DNA from 2 places in the Allobosea sp. NPDC055332 genome. Region 1 is predicted to be linked to the other one. Evidence: predicted binding sites of a transcription regulator. Region 1 holds the regulator's gene; the other holds the start of a gene.
The links. Region 1 encodes PhoB, which activates phosphate uptake and scavenging genes when phosphate is short. Its sites were predicted from a motif close to TGTCATNNANCTGTCAT; they were not measured.
Positions count from the first base shown of each region.

Region 2: the regulator PhoB is predicted to act here: its motif matches at 1,463-1,479, upstream of phnD (phosphate/phosphite/phosphonate ABC transporter substrate-binding protein).

Region 1 covers NZ_JBSHMO010000005.1:292,482-300,142, forward strand. The annotation lists gene pstC (phosphate ABC transporter permease subunit PstC) at 1-921, shown strand, start outside; gene pstA (phosphate ABC transporter permease PstA) at 943-1,827, shown strand; gene pstB (phosphate ABC transporter ATP-binding protein PstB) at 1,856-2,656, shown strand; gene phoU (phosphate signaling complex protein PhoU) at 2,694-3,416, shown strand; gene phoB (phosphate regulon transcriptional regulator PhoB) at 3,445-4,143, shown strand; gene ACWIGM_RS26905 (YnfA family protein) at 4,153-4,473, opposite strand; gene ACWIGM_RS26910 (NUDIX hydrolase) at 4,488-4,928, opposite strand; gene ACWIGM_RS26915 (GcrA family cell cycle regulator) at 5,014-5,565, opposite strand; gene ACWIGM_RS26920 (aspartate aminotransferase family protein) at 6,110-7,315, shown strand; gene argF (ornithine carbamoyltransferase) at 7,318-7,661, shown strand, end outside.
Region 2 covers NZ_JBSHMO010000004.1:792,024-799,684, reverse strand. The annotation lists gene phnC (phosphonate ABC transporter ATP-binding protein) at 1-339, opposite strand, end outside; gene phnD (phosphate/phosphite/phosphonate ABC transporter substrate-binding protein) at 361-1,413, opposite strand; gene ACWIGM_RS25335 (ABC transporter substrate-binding protein) at 1,909-3,237, shown strand; gene ACWIGM_RS25330 (ABC transporter permease) at 3,387-5,102, shown strand; gene ACWIGM_RS25325 (ABC transporter ATP-binding protein) at 5,104-6,201, shown strand; gene ACWIGM_RS25320 (OFA family MFS transporter) at 6,267-7,661, opposite strand, start outside.

The DNA.
Region 1 (7,661 bases):
AAGACCCCGATGGGGACCTTCGATCTCATCTTCCGCAACGCCAGCTTCCTGGCGGCCCTGTTTGTGCTGGTGCTGCTCGCCGGCATCATGGTCTCGATGGTCATTGGCGGCTGGCCGGCCTTCCGCGAGTTCGGCTTCGGCTTCCTGACCTCGAGCGTCTGGGACACCCAGAACGAGCAATATGGCGCCTGGCCGGCGATCGTCGGCACCCTCTCGACCGCGCTGATCGCGCTCGTCGTCGGCGTCCCGCTCTCGCTCGGCATCGCCGTCTTCCTGACCCAGCTGGCACCGCCCTGGTTCAAGCAGCCGGTCTCGACCGCGATCGAGCTGCTCGCCGCCGTACCCTCGATCATCTACGGCATGTGGGGGCTGTTCGTCTTCGCGCCGCTCTTTGCCGCCTATGTCCAGATCCCGCTCTCGAACATCGTCGAGGGCATGCCGATCGTCGGCACGATCCTGTATTCGCGGTCGCCCTCGGGGCTGGGCATCCTGACCGCCGGGATCATCCTGGCCTTCATGATCATCCCGTTCATCGCCTCGATCACCCGTGACATGCTCGACCAGATCCCCTCGGTGCTGCGCGAAAGCGCCTATGGCATCGGCGCGACCACCTGGGAGGTCGTTCGCCACGTCCTGGTGCCGCAGGCCGGCGTCTCGATCATCGGCGCGGTCATGCTCGGCCTCGGCCGCGCGCTCGGCGAGACCATGGCGGTCACCTTCGTCGTCGGCAACGCCAACCGGCTGTCCTCCTCGATCATGGACCCCGGCTCGACCATCGCCTCGCGCATCGCCAACGAGTTCAACGAGGCGCTCGGCCTGCAGCTCAACTCGCTGATCGCGCTCGGCTGCATCCTGTTCTTCGTCACCTTCGTCGTCCTCGTGATCGCGCGCCTCCTGGTTGCGCGCGTCAAGCGCTACTGAGCGGGAGCTTCGACAATGACCATGGCGACACCCGCAAAGACCATGACCACGCCGCATGTCGAATGGGGCCGCGTGCGCTCCTCGCGCCGCACCGCCGACCGGCTGATGAAGATCATCGCGACGAGCTTCACCCTGATCGCGATCGTCGTGCTGTTCTGGATCCTCGGCATGCTGATCGTGAAGGGGCTGGGCGGGCTCTCCGCCGCGACCTTCACCCAGATCACGCCCGGTCCCGGCACGGAGGGCGGCGGCCTCGCCAACGCCATCGTCGGCTCGATCGTGCTGACCTTCCTCGGCATCGCCGTGGCGACGCCGATTGGCGTGCTCGCCGGCACCTATCTCGCCGAATACGGCAAGGCCTCGAAGCTCGCCGACCTCATCCGCTTCATCAACGACATCCTGCTCTCGGCGCCCTCGATCCTGATCGGCCTGTTCGTCTACGTGATCATGGTCGAGCCGTTCCGCGGCTATTCCGGCTGGGCCGGCGGCGTCGCCCTCGGCATCATCGCGATCCCGGTGATCGTGCGCACCACCGAGGACATGCTGCGCCTCGTGCCGGGCTCGCTGCGCGAAGCCGGCGCCGCGCTCGGTGCCCCGCCTTCGGTCGTCATCACCTCGGTGACCTGGCGGGCGGCGAAGTCGGGCATGGTCACCGGCATCCTGCTGGCGCTCGCCCGCATCGCCGGCGAGACCGCGCCGCTGATCTTCACCGCGCTCAACAACAATTTCTGGTTCTCGCCGAACCTCGTCGGCGGCGTCTCCAACCTGCCGGTGACGATCTACCAGTTCGCCTCCGCCCCGTACGAGAACTGGCAGCAGCTCGCCTGGGCGGGTTCGCTGATCATCACCGTCTCAATCCTCGTGCTTTCCATCGTCGCCCGGCGCATCGTGCGCGGCGGCAAGTGATCAGCGTCCGATCGGAAGGACCATGCAGATGCTCTCGACCCTGGAACTGAGCCCGCAGACGCTGGACGCCGAAGCGCCGGTCCGCATCGCCGTCAAGAACCTCGATTTCTACTACGGCGAGCACAAGGCGCTGAAGAACATCAACCTCGATTTCCGCGACCGGCACGTCACCGCGCTGATCGGCCCGTCCGGCTGCGGCAAGTCGACCCTGCTGCGCATCTTCAACCGGATCTACTCGCTCTATCCCGAGCAGAAGGCGACCGGCGAGATCCTGCTCGACGGCCGCAACATCATCTCCAACAATGTCGACGTGAACGAGCTGCGCTCGCGCATCGGCATGGTCTTCCAGAAGCCGACGCCCTTCCCGATGTCGATCTACGACAATGTCGCCTTCGGCATCCGCCTCTACGAGAAGCCGCCGAAGTCGGAGCTCGACGACCGCGTCGAGGGCGCGCTGCGCCGCGCCGCGCTCTGGGACGAGGTCAAGGACAAGCTGAAGAGTTCCGGCATGGGCCTCTCCGGCGGCCAGCAGCAGCGCCTCTGCATCGCCCGCACCATCGCCCAGAAGCCCGAGGTCATCCTGTTCGACGAGCCGACCTCGGCGCTCGACCCGATCTCGACCGGCAAGATCGAGGACCTGCTCGAGCAGCTGAAGAGCGACTTCACCATCGTCATCGTCACCCACAACATGCAGCAGGCGGCGCGCATCTCGCAGTACACCGCCTTCATGTATCTCGGTGAGGTCATCGAGTTCGACGCGACCAACACCATCTTCATGAACCCGCACAAGAAGCAGACGCAGGACTACGTCACCGGCCGCTTCGGCTGAGTCCTCAGCGTCGGCCAGCTCCAAAGGATACGCCCCGATGTCCGACCATATCGTCCGCTCCTACGACGCCGATCTCGAAGGCCTGCGCCGCAGCCTCGCCGAGATGGGCGGCATGTCCGAGCGCATGCTCGGCGACTCCACCGTCGCGCTGGTCCGCCGTGACACCGCGCTTGCCCAGAAGATCATCAGTGCCGACCAGCGTCTCGACAACCTCCAGCGCGAGGTCGAGGAGAAGGCCGTCCTGACCATCGCCCGGCGTCAGCCGCTGGCGAACGATCTGCGCGAGCTGATCTCGGCGATCCGCATCGCCGCCGACATCGAGCGCGTCGGCGACCTCGCCAAGAACATCGCCAAGCGCGCCGTCGCGATCTCCGGACAGTTCTCGCCGCCGCATCGCGCTGTCGTCGGCCTCGAGCATATGAGCCGCCTGGTCCAGGCCCAGCTCAAGGACGTGCTCGACGCCTATGCCGCCAGCAACGAGCAGAAGGCGATGGAAGTCTGGCGCCGCGACGACGAGATCGACGCGCTCTACACCTCGCTGTTCCGCGAGCTTCTGACCTATATGATGGAAGATCCGCGTAACATCACCTTCTGCACGCACTTGCTGTTCTGCGCCAAGAATGTCGAGCGCATCGGCGACCACACCACCAATATCGCCGAGACCATCCATTACCTCGTCACCGGCCAGTCCATGGATGAAAGCCGGCCGAAGCTCGACACCACCAACATCCTCGTCGACCTGCCGGCAGCCAATGGCTGAACCGGCGGGCGCTTGAACGGACGCTGACATGCCCGCACGCATCCTGATCGTCGAGGACGAGGAGCCGCTCACCCTGCTCCTGCGCTACAATCTCGAGGCCGAGGGCTTCGAGGTCGATAGCGTGGCGCGCGGAGATGACGCCGAATTGCATCTGCGCGACCATACGCCGGATCTCGTCCTGCTCGACTGGATGTTGCCCGGCCTTTCCGGCATCGAGCTCTGCCGGCGCCTGCGCACGCGCCGTGACACAGAGCGCGTGCCGATCATCATGCTGACCGCCCGCGGCGAGGAGACCGAACGTGTGCGCGGCCTCGCCACCGGTGCCGACGATTATGTCGTCAAGCCGTTCTCGCTGCCCGAGCTGATCGCCCGCATCCAGGCGCTGCTGCGCCGCGCCAAGCCCGGCCATGTCGCCGGCCTGCTCGCCGCCGGCGATCTCGAACTCGACCGCACGACGCGGCGCGTCCGCCGCGCCGGCGCCGAATTGCATCTCGGCCCGACCGAGTTCCGCCTGCTCGAATTCCTGATGCAGGCGCCGGGCCGGGTCTATTCGCGGGCGCAACTGCTGGACGCCGTCTGGGGGCGCGACGTCTACATCGACGAGCGCACCGTCGACGTCCATGTCGGGCGGCTGCGCAAGGCGATCACCCCGGCCAATTCCAAGGATCCGCTGCGCACCGTGCGTGGCGCCGGCTATGCCTTCGACGAGACTTTTGCGCGCGGCTGACGGTTTTCGTCAGCGCGGTGCGGCGACGATGATCGCTGCGCCGGCGAGGCAGAGCGCTGCGCCAGCCAGATCGTAGCGGTCCGGCGGGACCTTCTCGACCAGCGTCATCCAGGCCAGCGACGCCACGATGTAGACGCCGCCATAGGCGGCGAAAGCGCGCCCGGCGGCGGGGCTGTCGACCAGGGTCAGCAGCCAGGCGAAGATCGCGAGCAGGATCAGGCCCGGCAGCAGCCACCAGACCGGTTTGTCCAGCTTCAGCCAGGCCCAGAAGGCGAAGCAGCCGGCGATCTCCGCCAGCGCCGCGCCGAGATAGATCGCGAATGTCGTCATGCGCGCCTGTCCGATTACCAGCCTGGCCCGAAGGCCTCGGCCAGCCGGGCGAACGCCGGACGATAGGCCTCCGATGCCAGCGGTGTCAGCGATTGGGCCTCATCGAAGCAGAACCAGCGGATTTCGCTGTGCTCGTCATTGGTGATCTCAGGCGCACGGCCGGTCCACTGGCTCACCGTGAACAGGTGCCAGAGCGCGGGTGTGATGCCGTCCGTCTCGGTCGTCTCGATGGTCTCGAAGTGGCGGAAACCCGTCGGTGTGATGCCGATTTCCTCTTGGAGTTCGCGGACTAGGGCCGCCTCGGCGGTCTCGCCCGGCTCGACGTGACCGCCGACCGTGTCCCAGCAGGACGGCCGGTTCCGGCGATGTGGCGATCTCAGTCCCAGCAGGAGCAGCCCCTCCTTGATCGGCAGGGCACATGCATACTCGATCGGGTGAGCGGCGGCGGTGTCCATGGATGCCTCATGCATCAAGCCTGTCCGACGACAAAAAAGCCGGCCCAAAGGCCGGCTTCTGTAACCTTTTTATCGAGAGGCGTCGTTACGCGCGGATGGCCTTGCGGTCGCGGCGGCGGTCGGCCGCCGGCTGGTAGGCGATACGGGCGTGATAGGCGCAATAGGGCAGGCCGGTCGCGCTGCGGCCGCCGCAGAAGCGGAACTCCGGCGAGGTCGGGTCGCCCATCGGCCAGCGGCACATGTATTCGCGCAGCTCCATGATGGTGACCCGCTCGGAGAACGGCACGACCACGTCCTCGGATGGGGCTGGCGCGCGCGCGACCTGCGCCTCGGCTTCGATCTCGGGCGAAAATTGCGGGGCGAGCGCCGTGTTGCCACGGGTCAGCCCGGCGCCGCCATTGCTGTGATGACCGGCCGGGTGGCTCGGCGGACGGGCAGCGGGCTTGCGCGGGCGTGGCGTGGCCGACCCCGGGCTCTTGGCCCGGCCGGAGAGGCCAAGGCGATGCACCTTGCCGATAACGGCATTGCGCGTGACATTGCCGAGCTCGGCGGCGATCTGGCTCGCGCTCAGGCCGTCATTCCAGAGCTTCTTGAGCAGTTCGACGCGTTCGTCGGTCCAGGCTCCGGCTTCGGTCATGGAATTGCACCTGTCTTCGTTATGCCCCGCCAGCAAGCCGGCGCGGCATAGGGAGAGATCATGGCGGAATCCGATACCGGCAGCGCCCGTCGCTAAACGGAAGCCGTTACGCCCGGAACTGACGATACTGGAGACGCCGCACGAGATGTCGTATCTGACGAGAAAGACCATACAAGATGGCCTGACTCAGCCACAAGAGTCGCCGAATCCTAATTCGGCTTTTCCCCAGCCAATCGCTGCAGACGGCCGGCCGGTGAGTCTAATTGGCAACGCTGCCGCGAGGGCAGGCGCAATTGACAGGGCGGGGCCGGTTTTGCATAGTCGCATCACGCAGCCGCCCCCAAGGGCGGCGCTTATGTTTTTGAGCGATCGGGATTTTCCTTCGATGCGGCTTGACGCGCGACGAGACGGCGGGAACGGCCAGCGACGATAATGTCGCCGGCGGGTCGCATCATGCCGGCATGCTGCCGCTTGCGTCCCACCCTGCCGTTCCCGGCCTGAGATTCCGCGCTTCCTCCCTGTCTCGCCGCAAGGATATCGCTCCATGAGCACCGCTTCCTCCGTTCTCCTGCCGACCTATGCCCGTGCCCCGATCGCCCTCGAGCGTGGCGAAGGTGCCTGGGCGATCACCGCCGATGGTACGCGCTATCTCGATTTCGGCGCCGGCATCGCCGTCAACTCGCTTGGCCATGCCCATCCGCATCTGGTCGAGGCCTTGACTGCCCAGGCCCAGCGCATCTGGCACACCTCCAACCTCTACACGATGCCTGAGGGTGAGAAGCTCGCCCGCCGGCTCTGCGAGGCGACCTTCGCCGAACGCGTGTTCTTCACCAATTCGGGCGCCGAGGCGAACGAGTGCGCGATCAAGATGGCGCGCAAGTGCCACGCCGCGAAGGGCCACCCCGAGCGCTTCCGGATCGTCACCTTCGAGGGCGCCTTCCATGGCCGCACGCTCGCGACCATCGCCGCCGGCGGTCAGCAGAAATATATCGACGGCTTCGGCCCGAAGGTCGACGGCTTCGACCAGGTGCCCTTCGACGACGAGGTGGCGCTGAAGGCCGCGATCGGGCCGGAGACCGCCGCGCTGATGATCGAGCCGATCCAGGGCGAGGGCGGCCTGCGCTCGGTGCCGATGCGTGTTCTCAAGCAACTCCGCGAGCTCTGTGACGAGCACGGGCTGATGCTGATCTTCGACGAGATCCAGACCGGCGTCGGCCGCACCGGCAAGTTCTTCGCCTATGAGCATTACGGTGTCGCCCCCGACATCATGTCGATCGCCAAGGGCATTGGCGGCGGCTTCCCGATGGGCGCCTGCCTCGCCACCGAGGAGGCGGCCTCCGGCATGACGCTCGGTACCCACGGCACCACCTTCGGCGGCAACCCGCTCGCCATGGCGGTCGGCAACGCCGTGCTTGACGTCATCCTGGCGCCGGGCTTCCTCGACCATGTCCAGAAGACGGCCTTGCGCCTGCGCCAGTCGCTGGCTCAGCTCAAGGATCAGCATCCCCAGGTGATCGAGGAGATCCGCGGCGAGGGGCTGATGCTCGGCCTCAAGCTCAAGACCCCGAACACCGATTTCGTCGCGCAGGCGCGGGCCGCCGGCCTGCTCGTGGTCGCGGCCGGCGACAATGTCGTGCGCCTGCTGCCGCCGCTGATCATCGGCGAGAGCGAGGTGGCCGAAGCGGTGGCGCGGCTGGACAAGGCGGCTGGGGCGGTCGAGGCCGAGCTCGCCCGGCCGGCGGCGGAATGAGCATGGGGTCTCCAGTGCGTCACTTTCTCGATCTCTCGGATTTCTCCGCCGGGGAGCTCCGCGCCATCCTCAAGGCCGGCGAGGAGATCAAGACCCGCCGGCGCACGCCGGCTGCCGCCGGCGACCGCCTGCTCGAAGGCAAGGTCATCGCCATGATCTTCGAGCAGCCCTCGCTACGGACCCGCGTCTCCTTCGACGTCGGCATCCGCGAGCTCGGCGGCTCGCCGATGATGGTGACCGGCCAGGAGATCGAACTCGGCGAGCGCGAGACCATCGCCGACACCGCCCGTGTGCTGTCGCGCTATGTCGATGCGATCATGATCCGCATGCTCGACCATGACGCCGT
Region 2 (7,661 bases), on a different contig from region 1:
GTTCTCGATCACCGTCAATCGCTCGACCAAGTTGTATTCCTGGAAGACCATGCCGAGGCGCCGGCGCGCAGCCCTGAGAGGCTCGCCTTGCAGCTTCGCCAGATCGGTTCCGCCGAGCATGATCGAGCCGGAGGTCGGGTCGACCAGCCGGTTAATGCAACGGATCAGCGTCGACTTGCCGGTGCCGGAGGGGCCGATGATCGCGACGATGCCGGGCTCGGAGACACTCAGTGAGATGTCGCGCAGGACCGGCTGACCCTTGCGGTACTCCTTGACGAGGTTGCGGATGACGAGCGCCCGGCCATGGCCGGGCGCCTCTGCTGCGGGGAGCGCGCTCATGAGCTTGCTATGGCTTTCGTGTCAGGGAGCCTTGGCCGGCGCGGGCTGCTGCGCCTTCTTCTTGGCAAGCTCGTCGGCCTCGCGCTTGGCCTCGGTGTCATAGGCCGACTTGTTGTAGGGCGTGCCCGACTTCTCGGCGACGTCGCGCACGACCGCCCAGTCCTTCTGGTAGGTGATCGGCAGGAAGCGGTCGTCGCCGTTGAACTCCTTGGTCATCTCCGGCGTGAAGCGGAAGGAGAAGAAGCAGTCGGTCAGCTTCTTGGCGAGCTCGGGCTTGAGGTCGTGCGCATGGGCGAATGACGAGGTCGGGAAGATCGCGCTGCGATAGATCTCGCGCGTGTCGTCCTTCTTGATCGTGCCGCGTACGATCATGCGCTCATAGACGTCACCGGCCACGGCGCCCATGTCGTAGTCGCCAGAGACCACGCCGAGGATCGACTTGTCGTGGCCGCCCGACATCAGCGGCTTGTAGTCCTTGTCGGCCTCGAGCCCATGCTCGGGAAAGAGCACGCGCGGGGCGAGATTGCCCGAATTGGATGAGGGTGAGGTGTGCGCGACCTTCTTGCCCTTGAGGTCGGCGAGCTTCTGGTAGGGACTGTCCTTCTTCACCACGGCGACGAGATTGTAGCCGCGCACGCCCGCGGCCGAGCCCTTGGCGGCGAACGGGATTGCGCCGGCGAGGTTGACGGCAAAGCCCGTCGGGCCGGTCGAGAAGCCGGCGAAGTGCAGGCGGCCGGAGCGCATGGCCTCGATCTCGGCCGAGTTCGACTGCACGGGGTAATAGACGATGCGCTTGCCGGTGCAGGCGGCGAGATGGTCGGTCAGCGGCTTGAAGATGTTGGCGTAGACGGCGGGGTCCTCGACCGGCGTATAGGCCCAGACCAGCGCCGACGGATCCTTCTGCTTCGAGGCGTCGGTCGGCACGTCGGCGACCAGGTCCTTGTTGGCGTCGCAATACATCGTGTCGAGCTGGCCGCGATTGGGGCAGGCGTCCTGCGCCTGCGCCGCCCCAGTGAGACCGAGGCCCAGCAGCAGCGAGGTCGTGGCGGTTAGGCAAGTCAGCATCTTGGTCATAGTCGGCGTCTCTCCCGGTCGATCTTGATTATGAGCTGGCTATAGTATGTGACACGGAACTGTCATATTCCAGCCGCGTGCAGCGCCAAGTCTTACGACTAAAGTTGCGTTATCCACCGCAATAGCCGGCCTGATCGCAGTCCGGATGGCGGGACGGGCAGCTTCACGACCTTTCTTGTACCGCGGCGCGATGCTGTCCGCTGGAAAGACGCAGCGACGGATTCTGCAAGAAGACTCCGGCTCTTGGATCGGTCCGGACGGGGGTCCGCCTGTTCGTGGCCGCCGCTTACTCAAAAAGAGAGCCGGCTCAGCGCTCGGTTGGGTATTGCCGGTAAAGGAACGGCCTCTCACCAGTTCGTCCGGCAGGCGGCAGAGAGCGGGATGGCACGCTTGTGCTTTTTGTGACAGTTTTGCGACAACGGCGATCCGGATTCCCGGACTTGCCCTCCGCGGACCTCGACGTCGGCGGATGAAGAACGACCAAGGGAGGACTGGATGTTTACACGCAGGATCGCGCTCGTCTCGGCGCTGGGATTGGCTTTGGCCGCCACGGTCGCCCAGGCGCAGGCGCCGTCGGGCAAGGTCACGGTGGTGACCTCGTTCTCGAAGGACGTCACCGACCCGATCAAGAAGGCGTTCGAGAAGGCGGTGCCGGGCGTCACCCTCGAAGTCCAGAACCGCAACACCAATGCCGGCGTGAAATATGTCGAAGAGACCAAGGCCAACAACCAGGTCGACCTGTTCTGGGCCTCGGCGCCCGACGCCTTCGAGGTGCTGAAGGGCAAGCAGTTGCTCTCAGCCTACAAGCCCAAGGCGACCGGCATCCCCGACAAGATCGGCTCCTATCCGATCAACGACCCGGCCGGCTTCTATTTCGGCTTCGCGGCATCCGGCTACGGCATCATGTGGAACGAGCGCTATGCCAAGGCCAACAAGCTGCCCGAGCCCAAGGACTGGCAGGACCTCGCCAAGCCCGTCTTCTACGACCATGTCTCGATCGCTTCGCCTGCCCGTTCCGGGACGACGCATCTGACGGTCGAGACCATCCTGCAGGGCGAAGGCTGGGAGAAGGGCTGGCGGACGCTGAAGGAGATGTCGGGCAATTTCCGCTCGATCACCGAGCGCTCTTTCGGTGTGCCGGAGGCGGTCAATTCCGGCCAGGTCGGCGTCGGCATCGTCATCGACTTCTTCGCCTTCTCGGCCCAGGCCTCTGGCTTCCCGGTCAAGTTCGTCTATCCGACGGTGACCACGGTCGTTCCCGCCAATGTCGGCATCATCGCCAATCCGCCGAACAAGGCGGCGGCCGAGGCCTTCATCGAGTTCCTGCTCTCGCCGGCGGGCCAGGAGGTGCTGCTCGAGCCCGGCATCCGCCGCCTGCCGGTCAACCCCGCCGTCTACGCCAAGGCCGGGGCCGACTATCCCAACCCCTTCACCGATCCGCGCTTCCAGAAGATGATCGGCTTCGACGTCGACAAGTCGGAGGCCCGCACCGCCGTGGTCGACACGCTGTTCGACCAGCTGATCTCCTTCCAGCTCGACGCGCTGAAGGGTGTCACCAAGACGCTGCACGAGGTCGATGCCGCGCTCGCCAAGAAGCCCAACGCCCAGGCGAAGGCGCTCGCCGACGAGGCCCGCACCCTGATCGCCGCCTTGCCGGTCACCGAGGCGCAAGCCGCGAGCCCCGAGCTGCGCGGCGCCTTCACCGGCGGCAAGGAGAAGGGCGCGCGCCAAGCCGAGGTCGAGGCGCAATGGGCGAGCTTCGCCCGCGATAACTACGCCAAGGCCAAGGCCAAGGCCGAGGAGGCGCTGAAGGCGGCCCGCTGAGCAGGCTCACACCGTCATGCTCGCCCTTGTGGCGAGCATCCACGTCTTGAACGCGGCATTCGATCAGCTGCGCGAAGACGTGGATGGTCGAGACAAGCCCGACCATGACGGAAGAGGTCGATCGACATGACATCGCGAGCCCAAAGCCGATGACCGCCGTCCCCACGACCCCCTCCCGCGCCCGCGCGTTCTCCGCCACGCCCGGCCAGATCGCGCTGGCGCTCGCCATCGCGGCCTTTCTGCTCGTCTTCCTGGTGCTGCCGGTGGCGACGGTGATCTATGTCGCCTTCACCGAGAAGGGCACCTCGACCTTCACGCTGGTCAATTTCTACGACTTCGTCCGCACCGAGCTGTTCATGCGCTCGCTGTGGAACTCGTTCTACGTCTCGGCGATGTCGGTGGTCTGGGCCTCGGTACTGGCGCTGCCGCTCGCCTATCTCACCACGCGCTTCGCCTTTCGCGGCGCCGCGATCGTGCAGACGCTCGGCTTCCTGCCGCTGATCATGCCGCCTTTCGTCGGCGCCGTGGCGATGCAGCTCTTCTTCGGCCGCAACGGCTCGATCAACCTGCTGCTCGACGACTGGCTCGGCTTCAAGATCGACTTCATGGAGGGGCTGAACGGCGTCATCTTCGTCCAGTCGCTCCACTATTTCCCGTTCATCCTGATCAACCTCTCGGCGGCGCTGCGCAATATCGACCGCGCCATGGAGGAGGCCGCCCAGAACCTCGGCTCCTCCGGCTTCCGCCTGTTCCGGCGCATCGTCTTCCCGCTGGCGCTGCCGGGCTATCTCGCCGGGGCCTCGCTGGTCTTCGTCAAGGTCTTCGACGATCTCGCCACGCCGCTGCTGCTCAACGTCAAGGACATGCTGGCGCCGCAGGCTTATCTGCGGGTGACCTCGATCGGCATCGCCGACCCGATGGGTTACGTGATCTCGGTCGTGCTGATTGTCGCCTCGGTGCTGGCGATGTGGCTCTCGGCGCTGGCGCTGAAGGGGCGCGACTACGCCACGACCCAACGTGGCGGCGGCGGGCTCGCCCAGCGGGTCATGCGACCGCACGAGGCTATCCTCGGCTATGGCGTCGTCATCCTGATCCTGGCGCTGGTGCTGGCGCCGCATCTGGCACTGCTGCTGCTCTCCTTCGCGACGATCTGGTCGTTCTCGCCGCTGCCCGACGGCTTTACGGTTGCCCACTATGGCCGCGTCTTCGGCGAGAGCTCGCTCTACATCAAGAACACGCTGATCTATGCCGCGCTCGCCGGCGGCATCGACGTCGTGCTCGGCGTCGCCATCGCCTATCTCGTGCTGCGCACCAAGCTGATCGGCCGCGAATGGCTCGACTGGATGGCGACAGCCGCGCTCGCGATCCCCGGCGTCGTGCTCGGCATCGGCTATCTCAGGACCTTCTACGGCATCACCTTGCCGGACGGGACGCCGCTCGCCGCGCTCTGGATCACCATCGTGCTGGCGCTGGCGATCCGCCGCCTGCCTTATGCCTTGCGGGCGTGCCATGCCGCGCTTCAGCAGATTTCGGTCTCGCTGGAAGAAGCGGCCGAGAATCTCGGTGCGACCAAGGCCCGCACGGTACGCCGCATCGTCGTGCCCTTGATGACCGGCGGCATCCTCGCCGGCTTCGTCACTTCCTTCGCGACCGCGGCGGTCGAGCTCTCCGCAACGCTGATGCTGGTTCAGTCCAACTCGGACGCACCGCTGGCCTATGGCCTCTACGTCTTCATGCAGTCGGCCGCCGGGCGCGGGCCAGGCGCGGCGCTTGGCGTCGTCGCGGTCGTGCTCGTCGCCGCCTGCACCTTCCTCTCGCACCTCATCGTTGAACGCAGCCAGAAGGCCAAGGGAATGGGCCACTGACATGAACGCAAACGTCTCCCTGACCACGCCGGCCGTCTCGGTCGCGATCGAGGGCGTCAACCTGTCCTATGGCGACAACCATGTGCTGAAGGACGTGAACCTTGCGATCGAGCCGGGCGAGTTCTTCGCCTTTCTCGGCCCGTCCGGCTGCGGCAAGACCACCCTGCTCAGGCTGATCGCTGGCTTCAACCATGCCGACACCGGCCGCGTCGCGATCGGCGGACAGGACATCTCCGGCCTGCCGCCATGGAAGCGCGACGTCGGCATGGTCTTCCAGTCTTATGCGCTCTGGCCGCATATGAGTGTTCGCCGCAACGTCGCCTTCGGCCTGGAGGAGCGCGGCGTGAAGCGCGCCGAGATCGAGCGGAGGGTCGAGGCGGCGCTCGGCCTCGTCGGGCTCGTACATCTCGCCGAGCGCCGGCCCTCGCAGCTCTCCGGCGGCCAGCAGCAGCGTGTCGCCGTGGCGCGCACCGTCGCGGTCGAGCCCAAGGTGCTGCTGCTCGACGAGCCGCTCTCCAATCTCGACGCCAAGATGCGGGTACAGGTCCGGCGCGAACTACGCGACCTGCAGCAGCGGCTCGGCCTGACCACGATCTTCGTCACCCATGACCAGGAGGAGGCGAATTCGATCTGCGACCGCATCGCCGTGATGAATGACGGCATCGTCCAGCAGGTCGGCACGCCGATGGAGCTCTATGAGCGGCCCGCCAACCTCTTCGTCGCCGGTTTCCTCGGCACAGCCAATATCCTGAAGGGACGCGTCGTCGGCGGCGGCGCGGAGCGCAGCTTCGAGATCGAGGGAGGGACGAGAATCCCGATCGACCAGGGCTCCGCGATTCCCGATGGCGCCACCCTCGTCTTCCGCCCCCAGCACGCCAGCCTCGTCGAGGCGGGCTTGCCAGGGGACGATGCACTCAGCCTGCCTTGCGTGATTGCCAACCGCGAGTTCCTCGGTGCGAGCATTCGCTACGGAGCGCGCATCGGCGCCACCGAAGTGGCCGTCGACATGCCATTCCAGTCCGGCCGCGAGCTGTTCGAGGTCGGCGGCCAGGTCGCGCTGAAGCTATCGCCGCGGGGGCTGCATTGGCTGTCGGCATGACCGGCAAGCGGGGACATCGCCGGAGGCCCCGCGCAGCGCATGGGGTCTCCGGCTGAAATCAGCGCCTATCGAAAGAGCGCCAGCGACTTGCTGAGCGTGATCCAGACGCCCCAGGCGAGCGGCAGGCCGACAAAGGCCCAGGCGAGAAGCGCCGGCCCGTTGAATCCGCCCTTGCCGATGCCGAAGGAGCCATATTGGACGGTGGCGTTGGCGCTCGCCGTCCTGGCCTGCAGGGCTGCGACCTCCGCGTCCTTCATGAACCATTTGGCCGCGACCGGGCGGACCAGCAGGTTGCAGATGAAGCCGAGCACGAGCATGCCGGCGAGGATATAGAGCGTGCGGTCATAGACCTGCGCCCGCGGCACGCCGGCTGCGATCTGCGCCTCGCGGATGTAGTTGACCACGACGGGGCCGACGATGCCGGCGGTCGACCAGGCCGTCAGCAGCCGGCCATGGATCGCGCCGACGAACTGCGTGCCGAACATATCGGCGAGATAGGCCGGCACCGTCGCGAAGCCGCCGCCATACATCGACAGGATGATGCAGAAGAAGGCGACGAAGAGCGCGAGCGAACCGGCGTGTGCCGCCCAGGGCGAGAGCCCATACATCAGGATACCGAGCCCGAAGAAGGTGGCGTAGGTCAGCTTGCGCCCGAGCTTGTCCGAGAGCGAGGCCCAGAAGAAGCGGCCGACGATGTTGAACAGCGAGAGCAGGCCGACGAAGGCGGCGGCGATCGTCGCGATCTGCTTCTTCTGCTCGGCGTCGAGTGCGGCAAAGCCGATCTCGGGCTTGCCGATCAGCGAGCCCGCGAAGATTTCCTGCAGCATCGGCGAGGCCATGCCGATGACGCCGATGCCGGCCGAGACGTTGAGGCAGAGCACCGCCCAGATCAGCCAGAACTGCGGCGTCTTGTGCGCATCCTTGAGATGGACATGGCCGGAGGTGATCATCGCGTTCTGCGTCGCCGGCGGGGTCCAGCCTTCCGGGCGCCAGCCCGCGGGCGGGATACGGTAGCCGAAGGTGCCGGCCATCATGAAGACGAAATAGATCAGCGCCATCACGACGAAGGTCTGCCAGACGCCGACCGAGGTCGGGGTCTTGAAGGAATTCATCAGGATGTCGGCGAGCGGCGAGCCGATCATGGCACCGCCGCCGAAGCCCATGATCGCCATCCCGGTCGCCATGCCGCGCCGGTCGGGGAACCATTTCACCAGCGTGGAGACCGGCGAGATGTAGCCGAGGCCGAGGCCGATGCCGCCGATCACGCCGGAGCCGAGCCACATCAGCCAGAGCTGGTGGGTGTAGATGCCGAAGGCCGAGATCAGGAGGCCGCCGCACCAGCACAGCGTCGAGACGAAGGCGGCCTTGCGCGGCCCGACGCGCTCAAGCCAGCCGCCCCAGATCGCGGCGGAGGAACCGAGCAGCACGAAGAACAGCGTGTACATCCAGCCGAGATCGGC